DNA from 3 places in the Rhodococcus sp. no. 34 genome. Region 2 is predicted to be linked to each of the others. Evidence: riboswitches for the same ligand, from Rfam matches in the RefSeq annotation. Region 2 holds a riboswitch; each other region holds the start of a gene.

The links. A riboswitch is a leader RNA that binds a small molecule or an ion and turns the genes downstream of it on or off. The one in region 2 is predicted to bind cobalamin.
Region 1: linked by a shared signal. The riboswitch ahead of ACYP01_RS11525 (CbtB domain-containing protein) and the one ahead of ACYP01_RS09145 (ABC transporter substrate-binding protein) in region 2 are both predicted to bind cobalamin.
Region 3: linked by a shared signal. The riboswitch ahead of ACYP01_RS09740 (FecCD family ABC transporter permease) and the one ahead of ACYP01_RS09145 (ABC transporter substrate-binding protein) in region 2 are both predicted to bind cobalamin.

The regions. Positions count from the first base shown of each region.
Region 1 is NZ_BAAILK010000026.1:519,903-525,437, forward strand. Features, by position in the region: gene ACYP01_RS11505 (helix-turn-helix transcriptional regulator) at 1-1,413, shown strand, start outside; gene ACYP01_RS11510 (HIT family protein) at 1,453-1,878, shown strand; gene ACYP01_RS11515 (alpha/beta fold hydrolase) at 1,863-2,600, opposite strand; gene mhuD (mycobilin-forming heme oxygenase MhuD) at 2,646-2,954, shown strand; cobalamin riboswitch at 3,043-3,181, shown strand; gene ACYP01_RS11525 (CbtB domain-containing protein) at 3,207-3,401, shown strand; gene ACYP01_RS11530 (CbtA family protein) at 3,392-4,168, shown strand; gene ACYP01_RS11535 (NAD(P)-binding domain-containing protein) at 4,228-5,535, opposite strand, start outside.
Region 2 is NZ_BAAILK010000026.1:6,401-11,935, forward strand. Features, by position in the region: gene ACYP01_RS09135 (SDR family NAD(P)-dependent oxidoreductase) at 1-125, opposite strand, end outside; gene ACYP01_RS09140 (siderophore-interacting protein) at 607-1,464, shown strand; cobalamin riboswitch at 1,506-1,686, shown strand; gene ACYP01_RS09145 (ABC transporter substrate-binding protein) at 1,745-2,758, shown strand; gene ACYP01_RS09150 (class I SAM-dependent methyltransferase) at 2,759-3,511, shown strand; gene ACYP01_RS09155 (FecCD family ABC transporter permease) at 3,508-4,548, shown strand; gene ACYP01_RS09160 (ABC transporter ATP-binding protein) at 4,545-5,318, shown strand; gene ACYP01_RS09165 (hypothetical protein) at 5,344-5,535, shown strand, end outside.
Region 3 is NZ_BAAILK010000026.1:129,448-134,982, forward strand. Features, by position in the region: gene ACYP01_RS09725 ((2Fe-2S) ferredoxin domain-containing protein) at 1-383, opposite strand, end outside; gene ACYP01_RS09730 (ABC transporter substrate-binding protein) at 380-1,441, opposite strand; gene ACYP01_RS09735 (ABC transporter ATP-binding protein) at 1,438-2,256, opposite strand; gene ACYP01_RS09740 (FecCD family ABC transporter permease) at 2,253-3,260, opposite strand; cobalamin riboswitch at 3,378-3,513, opposite strand; gene ACYP01_RS09745 (TetR/AcrR family transcriptional regulator) at 3,530-4,138, opposite strand; gene ACYP01_RS09750 (alpha/beta hydrolase) at 4,191-5,129, shown strand; gene ACYP01_RS09755 (cation diffusion facilitator family transporter) at 5,140-5,535, shown strand, end outside.

The DNA of each region.
Region 1 (5,535 bases), 510 kb from region 2:
GAAGCTGCGGACAAACACTCTGCCGTGGAGGCGGGGCGCGCACTGTTCACGATGCATCCGAGCGAGCGCTCGACGGTAGTCGACTTGCTACCCGAATCGCCGGCAGAACTGTGGGCTCTCGGCGCTGAATCCGGCGCGAAGGACGCCTTGAGCATTGCCTGCGTTCAATCGATCATGCTCAGGATGGCAGGCGAGTACGGGCTCGCAGCAGAAACCACCAGGCGCCTGTCTCATCTCAGTCGCAGTGCGCTGGAGAACAACCCGGAAGCGGTCAGCGCACAGCTCCCTCTCATGCGACTTCAATGGGCGATCAATTTTCAATTGAGCGGCAGGTTCACAGAATCCACGATCAAGGCTCGAATGGCGTACCACGGCGCCCTGTCTCATGGAGTCGACTTCATCGCTCGTAACTCTGCGGGAAGTGCCGCCCTGAATTGGGCGCTGGCTGGTGAGCCGCGGCAGGCCACACACTGGTCCGAACTCGAACAGAAGCATCCGGACCCCGGCGGTTGGCTCGAACCTGTGGTCAAGATCGCCGGCCTGACAGCACGGGCGCTCACTGCTCTCGACACACTCGACTTCGACGACGCACGTCTCGCATTGACCGAACTCGGTCTTCCGTCCGACACCGAGGAACTGTGGGCATTCGTCGTCTATGCGCATTGCCAATTCGCCTTGACCTCCGGCGACCACACTGCGGCACTACTGTTGCTCCACAATGCGATCGAAGCACATTCCAAGCAGTACACGGCTACATCTTTCGCGCTTCCTCTGTTGCAATCCGCAGAGATCGATCTCTTGCTCGCTCTCGGACAGGGGAACAATGCCGTAGCACTGGCCAAGGAGATCATCGATCCTGCAGCCAACCCGTGGACGCTCACGTCGGTGGCGCGTTTACGTCAGCGGATCGGCCAGAACGAGGCCGCGGTGGCGCTGTGTCACCAGTTCGACTGGTCTGGCGTATCCTATCCGCGGGCACAGATGGAATCGCTTCTGGTGCAAGCGGTTGCACACTCCGAGCTGGGTGAGCCACGCCTCGCCTCTCAGGAGTGGTCCAGAGCGTGCAGCATCGCGGATCAGACCGGACTTCTACGTTCGTTCGCGACCATCGCATCGTCGGACGTCGAGAAACTCGAATCGATGGCCGAAACGAAATCGCGTGCACTCGCCGAATTCTCGAAAAGGGCTCCTGCGGAATCTTTTCCGGAATTCGTACATATCGTGGAGCTGACCGAACGCGAACAGAAAGTCCTCTCACTCCTGGCGCTCGGCATGGGGTCGGCTGCGATGGCCGACAAACTGTACGTGTCCGTCAACACCGTCAAGACTCAACTGCGCACTCTCTACAAGAAGCTCGACGTACACAATCGAAACGAAGCGATCACGAGGGCACGCCAACTGCGCTTGCTGTAGTCCGGGGTCGGATCTGATTTCGGACTACATTCTGTAGGCATGAGCACCGATTCCTGCGTCTTCTGCAAGATCGTCGCGCTGACCGAGCCGGCGATTCTCGTTCACGAGAGCGAGACAACTCTCGCATTCCTCGATGCACGGCCGGTGAGTCGCGGACACACCCTGGTGGTCCCCAAGCGTCATGCAGAGAACCTCGATGCTCTCGAAAGTCACGAAGGCGCAGAGATGTTCCGCGTCGGCACGCTCATCGCAGGAGCTCTACGCCGCTGCGACATCGCCGCTGACGGAGTCAACTTTCTCGTCAACGACGGGCGTGCCGCGGGCCAAACCGTGTTCCACTCGCACCTGCACGTCGTCCCCCGCCATCGCGGCGACAAGGCGAAGTTCGCTGCTGGACTCCTCGCCGGGCGAGCCGTCGAGCTGGAGCAGGTGGGCGCGTCGATCCGAAGTCAGCTCACCGTGTGAAGGAATTCCGTCACCACTTCGCGATAGCGCTGCGGTTGATCGTCGTGGACCAGGTGGCCTGCATCGGCAATACGTACGTACCGAGTTCCCGGCCTCTCGGCCATCTCTCGCATCTGTCCCTCAGGGGTGATGGTGAACTCTCCCTCGATCAGCAAGGTCGGCACCTCGATCGCCTTCCACTGATCCCAGAAATGCCTCGTGCCCCACTCCTCCGAGATGTCGCGGAAGGTCGACACGTCGCCGTGCAGGTACCACCCGTCGTCGCGGCGGTCGAAAGAGTCGAGAAAGTACTGGCCGGCGACGGGGCCGAAGAATTCCTTCATCGCCTCCTCGGAAGCAAACGGCTGCGGCCACGCCGAGATCATCTGCGCCCAGTCCGCAGCGGTGCGTCCACGAAAGTCCGGGGCCATGTCTTCGAGGACCAGCGCACAAACCTTTTCGGGATGCGCGGCGGCGAAGCACCACGCATGCAGAGCCCCCATCGAATGACCGATCACGATCATCGGCTCCTCGATGGACGCAACCGCCGATGTCAGGTCCTCGACGAATGCCTCGGTAGTCAGTGCCGCTGGCGCCGGCCTGCCGTGACCGGCAGCGTCGAAGGTGTAGACGTGGCCGAACTCGCGGATCCACGGCACATGGCGACGCCACGTTCGGGAGCTGCCCATGAGGCCGTGCAACAACAGAATCGGTTGTCCCGTTCCACCTTCGTCATGCAACACGAGTGTCACGGTACGCGGTGAAGGTGCGCGGGTAATGTCGCTTGCATGGCAGTCGTGAAGATCAATGCAATCGAGGTCCCCGAGGGCGCCGGCCCCGAACTGGAGAAGCGCTTCGCAGCACGCGCTCACGCAGTCGAGAACTCCCCGGGCTTTCTCGGATTCCAACTCCTCCGCCCCACCGCCGGTGAGAGCCGCTACTTCGTGGTGACTCAGTGGGAGTCCGAGCAGGCGTTCGCCGATTGGCGTGACGGCCCCGCCCGTGAAGCCCATTCCGGCGAGCGCGCGAAGCCCGTCGCTTCGGGTGCGTCGTTGCTCGAATTCGAAGTTGTCCTGGACGTCGCCGCAAAGAGCTGATCTCGAGCGATTGTGCCTGCCTTGGCGGGCACAATCGACGGTCATCTCGGCTTCACGCGTTGACACGGTGCGGGCTGTAGTGCAAAAGTTCGCATGTAAACGCGATGGTCCGACAGGAATCCGGTGAAAGCCCGGAGCGGTCGCGCCACTGTAATTCGAGGTGAAGTGCCTTTTTCGGCACGACTATTTCGACAGCCAGACACTTCGGCCATCGCATGGACCTAGGGGACGCGAAAATCCCAGGAGGCTTCGATGGCTCTCGCCTATTCTCCCGATACGTCGATCGATTCGACTCGTCTTGCTTTCCTCGCCGCTGCAGTAGTTCTGTTCGCGATGCTGGCTCTCTACCTGGTCGGGTTCGACCAGGGCGCTATCTCTCGCACCGGCATGTACATGCATGAATTGATGCACGACGGTCGACACTTGATGGGCCTGCCGTGCCACTAGTCGACAATTTCACGAAGCTTCTCATTCGTGGTTTGTTGGCTGGTCTGATCGCAGGCATCCTTGCCGGCGGAGTTGCATTCGTGCTGGGTGAACCGCACGTCAACGCTGCCATTGCGATCGAAGAAGCCAACAGCGCCACCGGTGAGGTTTCCGGCGAAGCCGCTGGGCATTCGCACGGTGACGAAGAAGAACCACTGGTGAGCCGCGACGGGCAGCGCGCCGGGCTGTTCCTGGCCACGGCGCTTGCCGGACTGGCGCTCGGGGCGATCTTCTCGGTCGTTGCCAATTACGCTCGACGACTCACCGTAATGTCCGGGCCGTTGTTGGCGATCACCATCGCCGTCGGTGGTTGGCTGGCTATCGAGGCTGTCCCCTTTTTCAAGTACCCGGCCAATCCGCCGGCCGTCGGAGATCCCGACACCATCAACCAGCGCACACTGCTGTGGCTGGCCGCCGTGATTCTCGGGCTGCTGTCCGTCACCGCGGCAGCAGCGGCTGCAAAGGCAGTTTCCGGGCACGAGTTCCTCAGTGTGCGCATCGCTGCTCCGGTGGCTGCGTTCCTGGTGATCGTCGCGATCGGTTACGTCTCGCTTCCCGGCATCAACGAGGTGGGCGAGGACTTCCCGGCAACTCTGCTGTGGGAGTTCCGACTTTCCTCGCTCGCTACGCAGGCGACGCTCTGGCTCGTACTCGGGTTGGCATTCGCCTTCCTTACCGAGCGCGCGACCAAGAACACCGAAGTAGCAAAGAAGTACGCCCTTCGCTGAACCTGCTGTGCGCCTTTATTAACCTCCCGCGGTTAATAAAGGCGCACAGCAGTTCTTTTTCAGCTCAGATGATGCACTTCTTGCAGTCCGTACACCGGCGTCGGGATGCCCTCGTAACGCGCCTTCAATTGCAACGCCAAGTACAGCGAGTAGTGGCGCGACTGGTGCAGATTGCCTCCGTGGAACCACAGCGCTTCCTGCTGCGTCGGCTTCCACATGTTGCGCTGCTCGCCTTCCCACGGTCCCGGATCCTTGGTGGTGTTCGACCCCAGGCCCCACACCTTGCCGACCTTGTCGGCGGTGTCCTGACCGATCAGATCCGCCACCCAGCCGTTCATCGAGCCGTAGCCGGTCGCGTAGACCACCACGTCGGCAGGCAATTCCGTACCGTCTTCGAGGATCACGCTGTTCTCGGTCAGCTCACGAATGTTGCCGTGCGCGAGCTTGATGTCCCCGTTCGCGACCAGTTCGGCCGCGCCGACGTCGATGTAGTAGCCCGAGCCGCGTCGTAGGTACTTCATGAACAGGCCCGAACCGTCGTCGCCCCAGTCGTGCTCGAAGCCCGCCTTCTCGAGGCGATCGTAGAAATCCTTGTCGCGCTCACGGATTGCGTCGTACACCGGGATCTGGAACTCGTGCATGATCCGGTACGGCAGCGAACCGAACGTGAGGTCCGCCTTGTGTGTCGTCATGCCGGCGGCCAGTGCTCGCTCCGAGTACAGATCGCCCAAGCCCAAATCCATCAGCGAATCCGACTTCACGATGTGCGTCGAGCTGCGCTGCACCATCGTGACGTCGATACCGTTCTCCCACAGTGCGCCGCAGATGTCGTGCGAGGAGTTGTTGGCCCCGATCACGACGACCTTCTTGCCCACGTACTGATCCGGGCCGGGGTGCTTGCTCGAGTGGTGCTGATCGCCGAGGAACTTGTCCTGCCCGGGGAACGTCGGAACGTTGGCCTTGCCGGACATACCCGTCGCCATCACCAACTGCTTGGGACGCAACGTCAACTTCTCGCCGTTGCGGTTGACCTCGACGGTCCATTCCTGGGTCTTCTCGTCGAACGACGCCGAGGTGCAGGTCGTGGAACTCCAGTACGGAACCTCCATGACCTTGGTGTACATCTCGAGCCAGTCGCCGATCTTGTCCTTGGGCGCGAACACCGGCCAGTTGTCGGGGAACGGCATGTAGGGCAGGTGGTCGTACCAAACCGGATCGTGCAGGCACAGGGACTTGTAGCGTCCGCGCCACTGATCGCCGGGTCGCTCGTGGCTGTCGATCACGATGGCCGGTACTCCGAGCTGACGCATCCGGGCGCCGAGCGCGATGCCGCCCTGGCCGCCGCCGACGATCACGACGTAAGGCTG
Region 2 (5,535 bases):
CCCTGCTCGGAGATGTCGGCAGCGACCACGCGGCCACCTTCGGCGAGCAACCGCAGCGCGGTGGCCTGCCCGATTCCAGATCCTGCGCCGGTGACGAGAATACGACGACCTTCGAAACGATTCATTGCTGTGTACCTTTCACGAAAACGAGTTGGCTGGCATTCCAGGCTCGGTGGCGCCGACACTCACAACTCACCCGCGAGAAACTTCAGGTACGGGAAATGCGCAGCACTGCAACAGGTGTGGCACTGCGAAATCTCGGCGAGGCAATGCTCGCCGAAGTGGCGAATGTCAGACGGATCCGGCCGGTGCGGCCAAGGCTCTTTCGATCCAGACAAGACCGGACGGGCGGCGGTCGATCGCCTTACGCCCACGTCGGAAAGTCGCTACGCCGAATCGGGCCGTGCGCAGTGCACGGCCGGAAGCGAGAGAACAGCGGCGTATGGACATCACAGGCACGGTAGCAGCGCCGGCACCACTCGCTCAACCGCGTCGTTTCGAGACCCGAATCATTCAGGTAATCAGATGTCACTTCTGGACAACTCGCTCGACTTAGGCAGCACTAACCTGGCGGCATCCCGAAAACCCGATCCAGGAGCACAGTCGATGACACATGCAGACGCCTCGCGCACAACAACTCCCCCGACGACCGTCCTAAGGACCGCTGACCACAATCGCGGACTCAACGACGTTCTCGCGATCGTCGAAGCGATGGAGCGACCGAGCGATCACCTGCTGCGGATCACGGCTCGTTTGACGGAGTCGACCGACGATCCGACCTGGTCACGCCCGAATGTGACCGTACGCATGAATCTCGGGCCGGCCTTCGACGACGCTTCGCGCGTGTACACGGTGCGTTCCTACGATTCAGCGAGCGGATCGATCGTCGTCGATGTGGTCCTGCACGGACAGACCAGTCCGATGATGAGGTGGGCAGCAACGTTGGCCGTCGGTGACACCTTCGGCCTCACCGGTCCGCGGCCACACTTCTTGATCCCTGATGTTCCTGGTCGACGTATCGCACTTTTTCTGGACGGCACCGCAATACCCGCATTGCACTCGATCATCGAGCAGTTACCTACCGACGTCGTCGGAATCGGCTGGGTCACAACAGATGACGAGGTCGTCTTCGCCGAACTGCCCGCCCTCCCCGGCCTGGAGCTTCACCGCGTGAGCGCAGATCCGGCCGAGCCCGACGGCCCACTGGCGGTAGGAGCACGCGAGCTCGCCAATCCCGCGAGCTACGTCGTGTGGGGCGCCGGTGAACGCAACGAGATGCGCGCAATCCGGAAGCACTTTCGATCGACCGTCGGACTCGACAAAAACGACGTCGCGATATTCGGATATTGGAAGGAGGGCGTCAGCAACACCGAAATCGACCTCCGTCGACGCGAGAACTACGAGCGCATCCTCGCCGACGGCGGAACCCTCACCGACATCGACGACCTGGCCATCGAGATCTGATTGCCTCACACCAGCCGACCTGACCGGCGGTGCACTGCGGTGATAAGTTCCTCTGTGCCAGCGGACCTCCACACAGGGGGTCAGGGAATCCGGTGTGAATCCGGAACTGACGCGCAGCGGTGAGGGTGACCGCCCGGGCTTACGCCACTGGATGAGAATCTGGGAAGGCGCTCGGGTGGGGCGATCTCGAGTCCGAATACCGGCTGGCAGCAGGGGTCAACAGGCGCCTGTTCACACGGTAACGGGCTCCGCGAACGAGCCCCTGCGAGAACGAGATTCCATGCGTCTGTCCAGACTTCGCCTACCCGCCGCCGCCGTCGCTGCCCTGTTGAGCGCGTCGTTGGTTGCCTGCTCCTCCGACGACAGTGCTGCCCGACAATCCAACTCTTCCGAACAATCGCGCGTGACAGTCCAGAACTGTGGCCGAGACGTCACGGTGGAGCGACCGATCGAACGGGCAATCGCGGTAAATCAACCTGCAGCAGAGATGCTGTTCGCACTGGGAGTGCAGGACCGGATGGCCGGGTACGCCATGAGCGATGACGATGTCCTCCCAGAACTGCGCGAGGCGCGTGGTCAGGTCCAGGCGTTCGACACCGAGTTCCCGTCATTCGAAAGTGTCCTCGAACGCGAACCGGACATGGTCTACACGACGTTCAACTACACGTTCACCTCGGAGGGCATCGCCGACCGGATCAAGTTCACCGACCTCGGTGTCGCGACATATCAGTCACCCAGCGAGTGCACCGGTCAGGATGCCGAGCAGAGCAAGGCCCTCACGCTCGACGACTTGTACGACGAAATCGACGACGTGGCAACACTGTTCGATGTCAAGGACAAAGGTGTCGACCTCACCGAGAATTTGAAGGATCGCGCGGCCACCGCCACGGCGGCACTGGGAGCTGAGAACGTGACGCTGGCGTGGTGGTACGCAGCCACGAAGACTCCGTACTTCGCCGGGTGCTGCGGTGCACCGGGAATCATGACCGACGCGGTGGGTGCGAAGAACGCCTTCGACGACAACAAGCAGTACTGGCCCGAAATCGGTTGGGAGAGTGTCCTCGATCGAGACCCGACCGTGCTGGTGCTCGCAGATCTCGACCGCGGTGGAGACGGCGACAGTGCCGCAGACAAGATCGCGTTCCTCGAATCGGACCCGGTCGCCAGCAAGCTCACCGCAGTGAAGAACAAGCGTTACATCATCCTCGAAGGAACGACGATGGATCCCTCGATCCGCAATGTCGGTGGCATCGAACAGCTCTCCGACGGGCTGCGCCAGTTGGGTGTGGTCTAGATGTCCGCGGAGATCTGTGAACTGGTGCGTCGGTGGGACGACCAGCAGGCGGCATACATCGCCGACCGTGAGAAGCGCTTCGACGTGATTCTCGACGTCCTCGAATTGCAGCACGCGCACGCCCCGTTCACGGTTGTCGACCTGGCCTGCGGGCCGGGTTCACTGAGCGCCCGGATTCTCGAAAAGTTCGAGCATGCGAGCGTTGTGGGGATCGATTACGACCCGATGCTGCTGGAGCTCGCCCGCCAGTCGTCGACGCGTTTCGGTGACCGACTGCAGCTGATCGACGCAGACCTGGCGGGAGCCGATTGGCCGAATTCGGTGGCTGCGCCGGTTCAGGCGATAGTGTCGACAACCGCGCTGCACTGGTTGCAACCGCAGAAGCTCGTCGAGGTGTATCGGCAGTGCCGCGAACTGCTGAGCCCTGCCGGCGTTCTGCTCAATGGTGATCACTTTCGCTTCGACGGCCGATCCCCCGTCATAAGCCGATGGGCGAACGCTCACGACGAGCAGACGCAACGCTCCGCCTTTGCTGCGGGCGCTCCCGAGTGGGACAGCTGGTGGGACGAGCTGCGGGCCACTCACGGCATCGGGGCACTGACCGACGAGCGTGAGCGTAGATTCGCCGGACGTGACGCCACCGCGCCCACAGCCGTCGACTTCCAGTTGGCGGCGCTCGCGCAAGCAGGTTTTCGGGAGTCGGGGACGGTCTGGCAACTGTTCGACGACTACGTGGTCTACGGCGTGAGATGACGACAAGAGTTCGGCTGCGTGACAACCCGACGACCGTCACCCTGCTGTGGATGATCGGTGTTGTCACGCTGGCCGGATCGGCTGCCGTGGCAATCACGTTGGGGCCGGCCGGTCTGTCGGTCGGTGAGGTGGCTTCGATCGTCGTCGGCCATCTCGGCGGTACCGCGGCGGACGTCACCCCTATCCGTGACGGCATCGTCTGGGACCTCCGTCTGCCGCGTACCCTGCTCGCCGCGCTCTGCGGTGCCGGTCTCGGGTTGTGCGGTGCGATCATGCAGTCGCTGCTTCGCAATCCGCTGGCCGATCCGTTTGTCCTCGGTATCTCGTCCGGCGCCTCGACCGGTGCCGTACTGATCGTGATCCTCGGAGTCGGGTCGGGAGTGATCGGCTTGTCGAGCGGCGCCTTCATCGGCGCGGTGATCTCCTTCGCCCTTGTGTTGCTGCTCGCCCATGCGGCCGGCGGCACGCCGGATCGGGTGATCCTGGCCGGTGTCGCCGCGACCCAACTGTTCTCCGCGCTCACCTCGTTCATCGTCATCACCTCGGCCGATCCCGAGCAGACCCGCGGCGTGATGTTCTGGCTCCTGGGCTCACTCGGCGGCGCCGACTGGCTCGACGTCGCACTCTGCGCTGCGGTGGTCGCAGTCGGCCTCGTGGTCTGTCTGACTCACTCCCGCGCACTCGACGCCTTTGCCTTCGGCGAGGACGCGGCGTCGTCGCTGGGGGTGAACGTGTGGCGGGTGCGTGTGACCCTGTTGTTGGCAACAGCCTTGATGACCGCAGTGATCGTGAGCGTCGCAGGCGCCATCGGCTTCGTGGGCCTGGTCCTCCCGCACGCGGCGCGGGCTCTCGTCGGTTCGAACCACCGCCGACTCCTGCCCGCGTCCGCACTGATCGGCTCCATCTTCCTTGTCTGGGTCGACGCTGTGGCACGCACAGCCATTGCGCCGCAGGAACTCCCGGCCGGTGTGGTGACCGCGCTGGTCGGTGTGCCTGCGTTTGCCGTCATCCTCTGGAGACGGAAGGCCAGGCCATGACACTCGAAGCTACCGGCGTCAGTTGGCGGGTCGGCGGGGCGCTCATAGTCGACGACCTCGACGTCTCGCCTACAACCGGAAGTACGGTGGGGCTTCTCGGCCCCAACGGTTCGGGGAAATCGACGCTGCTGAAACTGCTTGCCGGGCACAATCGTCCGACATCCGGTGTCGTGACCCTGGACCGAACCCCGTTGTCCGACTGGAAACGCCGCGACATCGCGCGTCGGATCGCGACCGTTGATCAGCACAGCAACACCGAGATCGATCTGACGGTCGCGGAGGTAGTCGAACTCGGACGCACACCTCACCGCGGACTGTGGGGTGGGCAGTCGGATTCCGATCGCGACGCCGTTCGGGCAGCGATCGAACACACCGACCTCGCCGGCATGCTGGACCGGTCGTGGCACACCCTGTCCGGCGGGGAGCGCCAACGCGTCCAGATCGCGCGCGCCCTCGCTCAGGAACCTCACGAGTTGCTACTCGACGAGCCGACCAATCACCTGGACATCAACCATCAACTCGAATTGCTCGCGCTCGTGCGACGCCTCCCCACCACCACGATCATGGCATTGCACGATCTGAATCTGGCCGCCATGTTCTGCGATTCGATAGTGATGCTGAACCGGGGATCCATCGTTGCCCACGGAAGCCCGACCGAGGTCCTCACCGCTGACCTGATAGCCGAGGTCTACCAGGTCGACGCCGAGGTTCGCCTGGACGGTCCCGGCGGAGTACCTACCGTGCGATACCTTCCGCCTTGCCACATGTAACCGTTCCGAGTGCCAATATGGATACGTGACCCTCGATGATGTCGCCAACGAACTGTACGGGCTCGACCCCGGCGAGTTCGTCGAGGCGCGTACACATCATGTGAAGGCCGCCCGGGAGGACAACGACCGCACATTGGCCGCGGAAATCGGCAAACTTCGGAAGCCGACCACCGTGGGGTGGTTGGTCAATCTCATCTCGCGCGATGCACCAGAGGAT
Region 3 (5,535 bases), 120 kb from region 2:
TTTCCCGCCGAGTCGAGTTCGTCGATCACCTGCCCGGCCACCGCACCTTCGAGCGTTTCCGTTTCATGGAGCGTCACTTCCAGTTCGGCGTCGATCCGGGTTTCGCGCCAGTTCGCAACCGCCTTGCTGGTCCACGTGAGCAGGTACCGATCCCTCGGCACCGCAACTGGAATCAACACGACCTTGTCGACGTCATCGACATGGGCTCGATCGAGTTCCTCGTGAAGGCTCGGCGAAGCGACATCGAGGTACGCAACGCGAACGTCGGCGTCGGTGCCCGCCTGAACAGCGTCGAACATCCGTCGCGCGGCCGACTCGTCGAGGCCGCTGACGGTCGGCCGCAGTACGACAATCACCCGACGCGAGCACCGGTTGTTGCTCATGCCGACGGCGCGGTTGTCCAGTCGATCCCGCTCGACGGAGCCAGCCCGAACTCTTCGATCTTCGCGCGCAACTGTTCCGCGCCGTAGATATTGGGGAACCCACTGGTGAACATGGCGAGCGGGAGTACGACGAAACGGTTCTGCTTGACTGCGTCGAGGTCACGCAGGCCTTCTCGGCTCTTGATCGCGTCGATCTTGCCCTGTACTTCGTCAGCGCTCTTCTTGTAGTCCATGATCACGATGACGTCGGGTTCTGCCTTCGCGACGGTCTCCCAGCTCGCTTTGAACCAGGTGTTGTCGACGTCGGCGAACACGTTGGTTCCCCCGGCGACGTCGATGATTCCGTTGGGGGCTCCGTTGCCTCCGCTGGTGTACAGATCTTCTTCACCGCTGTCGTAGATCAAAACCTTCGGCTTGTCGGCGGCATCTGGCGCGGACTCCAGACGTGCCAAACGTGAATCCAATTCGGTCAATGCCTCGGCGGCGGTGTCCTCGGTTCCGAACAGCTTTCCGTAATTGGTCACGTCCGCACGAAGGGCATCCCACGGACCCATCGTGCCGAGCGCGGAATCCGCTGCGGCACTCTGCCGACAACTATCGGAGATCACATATGAGTCGATGTTGTTGCTCTGCAGCGATTCCGGCGTCACACCGGAGGCGCCCTTGAACAAGCCACTGTAGGAGCCGACCACCAGGTCCGCCTGCTTACCCAGAATCGTCTCCATCGTGATCGTTCCGTCCAGGTGTGGGACGTCCGCAATTCCAGGGCCGAACATCGAGTCCATGACCGCGTCGTTGTTCGTGTTCAACACGACGGCAGCGAGACGATCCAGACCGCCGACTCGGAGAATGGTGCCGATATTGGCCGCATTGCTTGTGGCAACAACCTTTTCGATCGGAAGTTGGAAAGTGCTTTCCGTTCCGCAGTTCTCCAGCGTGACCGAAGTCTTGTCCGCGGCTTCGTCGACGGGCGCGGTTGCCGAGCATCCGGACACGGCCAACAACGCTGTCGCGGCTACAACCGCACCGAACGACGCGCGGGTCTTGACGTGTATCAAAGTGCACTCTCCGAAAATGTGTGTTGTGGTTGAGAATTTCGTGATTCGAATACGAGGTGTGAACGGCCTGTCGCGGGGTTCACGAGTTCGAAAGTCTCGACGCCGAAAACAGTTGCCACCACCGAGGTGGTGAGTACGTCGGATGGATGTCCGAACGCCCTGGCCACTCCATCCGCGAGCACGAGCACCCGATCGCACACTGCCGCAGCCAAATCGAGGTCGTGCAGTGCCATGATCACCGTCCGGTCCAACGACCGGACCAGATCGAGCAGTTCGAGTTGATGCCGGATGTCGAGATGATTGGTCGGCTCGTCGAGGATGAGCACACCGGCGTCCTGCGCGAGACCTCGGGCGAGAAACACCCGCCGACGCTCACCGCCGGAAAGCGTGTCCATCGAAGAGAACCGGTGCTCGATCATTCCGACCTCGCCCAGAGCACGATCGACGACGGCATTCTCGTGCTTTCCACCGACGCTCCAGGGCTTTGCATGTGGTGTGCGGCCCAGACTCACGTACTCGTGAACCAACAAATCGGCGGGACTCTGCTCTTCCTGCGCCACAAAGGAAATGGCTTTGGCCCTCGACCGCGCGGACATCGCGTGCACGGACTCGCCGCCGACACGAATGTCACCGCCGGCGATCGGCCCGAGACCGGCGAGAGCACGCAAGAACGTCGACTTGCCCGAGCCGTTCGGACCAACCACGCCGACCACTGCGCCGGCGTCGGCCGCGATGTCGACGCCTTTGACGATGGTTCGACGGTCGATGCGGACAACGACTCCGGACGCGGTCAGCGCCAGGGCTCGGGCGCTCACGAACTGCCACCGAATCGGTAGCGCCGACGGCCGAGAAGCAGGAGAAACAGCGGTGCACCGATCACCCCGGTCACCACGCTCAGCGGGATCTCGGTCGGCCGCAACGAGGTCCGCGCCACGACGTCGACCCACACCAGGAACGACGCGCCGATCAGCGCTGCCGCCGGCAACACCACTCGATGTCTGGCTCCGACAAGCATGCGTGTGACGTGCGGTATGACCAGGCCTACGAAGGCAATCGCGCCGGACACCGCAACCATCGTGCCGACCAACGCTGCCAGCACGCCGAACAGCACGTTTCGCAGGGTTCGGATGGGAATACCGAGCGAAGCCGCGACGTCCGGTCCGGCCGCCAGCGCGTCCAGCCAACCGTGCAGCGCGAACAACGCTGCCGTCAGCAGGAACACAACGATGACCGGCGCCCACAACTTGTCCCAGGATGCCCCGGCCAAACTTCCCAGGAGCCAGAACAATACGGACTGCGCGGCCTGGGAATCATTGGTACGCAGCACCAGAAAACTCGCGATCGCCGACAGGGCGGATGCGGTAACGGTGCCGGTCAGAACCAATCGCAGTGGAGTGATACCGCCTTGCAGCGTCGCGATGGAGAAGACGAGAATCGCAGCTCCCAACGCCCCGATCATCGCGCCGAAACTGAGCGCCCACACTCCCGCGCCGGCGAACAGTCCGGTGGTGATGACGGCGGTGGCACCGACACTCGCGCCGGACGACACTCCCAGCAGGTGGGGATCGGCAAGAGCGTTACGGACGAGGGTTTGCACCACCGCGCCGGCGACGGCAAGACCAGCGCCGACGGCCAGACCGAGCAGTACCCGAGGTGCTCTGATCCCCCACACGATCGCAAGTTCGGAACGCGTGACGGGTGGGCCTCCGAAGCGCGAGTGCACCACGTCCACCACAGTGGACACGGGGAGCATCTCGGATCCGAATGCCAACGCGCACACAGCAGAGAGCACGGCGACGACCAGCAGAGCGGGCAGCACGATACCCGGACTGAGCCGTCCTCGAGGCGCACCAGCCTTCGGCGAAGGCAGGTGGGTAGGTGGAGACAGAGCTCCGCCAACAGCATTCATGGTGTGACCGATCCATCCTCGTGGCATGACACAACGTCAACGAGGGTGGTATCTGGCTACGGTCGACGCATGGACGACCTCACAGTGGCGGGACCGCGCCGGAATTGCACCGACTTCCCATTACCTCGATGATGACGTCAGAACCATAACGGACCGCGGTCACCATTCTCGACACCGGATCAAGATTGCGACCCGATCATCGATCTCGCGTGCCGTACGACGGCTTCCGTTCGCACTCGAAGTTCTTCGGGTGAATCCGATTCCAGCACAACCCGATGCACCTGGCTGTCCACGGCAGTCACGGTCAGCCGCGACGTCAGCAACGCATCGTCCGCACTGAAACCGCGGCTCTGCAAGTACTCCGAAAAACCCAGTACCAGTTGCCGATTCATTTTTTCGACCTGCTCGATGAGCTCGCGCGTACGCGGAACCTGATCGTAGAGCAGGTGAAAGAACTCTCGTGGCTTACTGTTCACTTCGACAGCGCACTCCACCAACATCCGGACGGCCTCGTCCGGGGTGAGCTCACGCTCGACGATGTCGGCATGGCAGAGCGCAAAACTCTCCCGCGCAGCACTCACGTGACGGTTCGCCAACTCCGAGAGGATCTCGTACTTGTCGCCGAAATATTGGTAGAGCGAGCCCACCGACACCCCTGCTTCGTCAGCGATCCGGTTGGTGGTCGCTGCCATGGCTTCCGAAGCGAAAACGCGAGTAGCTGCCTCCAGGATCGCGTCGTAGGTAGCCCTCGAGCGCTGCTGGGAGGGCCTTTTCCGCCGAGTCGACACGGTCCTCCGATGCGAGTTGTCAGCCGCGACGCCGATACCGAGAATTGTGTAGGTGACCAGCGCCGATTACTCGAAGTTTATGCCCGACCGGTACACCGACCACATGCCGGCGCCGACCCCGACGTGGTGGGAGTGGAACGGCAACACCGTCCACGTCGCACGGGCAGTGGTTCCAGACGCGCCGGTTCGTGTTCTCGGCATCCACGGCGCCGGCGGCTACTCGGGCGCGTTGTGGCCGTTCGCCGGGATCGGCGTGAAACTCGGAGCCGAAGTCCTCTTCCCTGATCTTCCGCTGTACGGCGACACCGTCGTAGCCGATCCCGCCGGCGTCCGGTACGAGCAGTGGGTCGATCTCCTCTGCGATCTCGTCCGGGCCGAGAAGGCAGCCGACGATCGGCCGCTGGTGTTGTTGGGAGCCAGCATCGGCGGTCTGCTGGCCTACGAGGTAGCCGCGCGGACCGGTCTGGCCGACGCCGTCGTCGCTACCTGCCTGCTCGATCCCTCGGATCCATCGGCCAGAGCTGCCGCGGCGCGGTTCGGCCCGATGGGTGTCTACGGCGCTCCCCTGATGCGGCGCACCGAACGACTGGTGGGCCGTATCCGCGTGCCCATCCGTTGGGTCGCCGACGTGGCGAACATGAGCAGCAATCGGGAGCTCGCAACGCTGTGCGCAACCGATCCGCGCGGTGGCGGTGTTCGGGTGCCACTCGGATTCCTCAGCAGCTACTTCTCGTTCGAGCACACCGCACCCGAAGCATTTCGGACGACGCCCGTTCTGCTCACCCACCCGGCCGACGACCGATGGACGCCACCCGAACTGAGCCTGCAGTTCCTCCGCCGCATCAACGCACCCACCGAATTCGTGATGCTGGACGGGTGCGGGCACTTTCCCGTCGAAGAGCCGGGCCTGACGCAGTTCCACGACGCCGTCGCCACACTGCTGCACTCCGTCGCCGAGCGTCACCGCACGAAACCGTCGTCACCCGCCTAGCCTGAGAATCGTGAGCACCGAAACGGAAGCATCGGCCGACGAGAGCACCACGACGGTCGTACTGGCGTTTGCGGCGAACGCGCTGATCGCCGGTGCCAAGACGGCGGCCGCCATCGTCACCGGATCTGCATCGATGGTCGCAGAGGCCACCCACTCCTGGGCCGATACCGGCAACGAAGTGCTGCTGCTGATCGCGAACCGCCGCTCGAAAAGGGTTCCCGACCGAGACCAGCCACTCGGCTACGGCCGGGAGGCATACATCTGGTCGATGTTCGCCGCTCTCGGACTGTTTGCACTCGGCGCGGGTGTCTCGATCACTCATGGCATCCAGGAACTGTTCCATTCCGAACCGGCGTCCGACTTCGGTGTCGCCTACGCCGTCCTCGGCGTCTCGTTCATCCTCGAA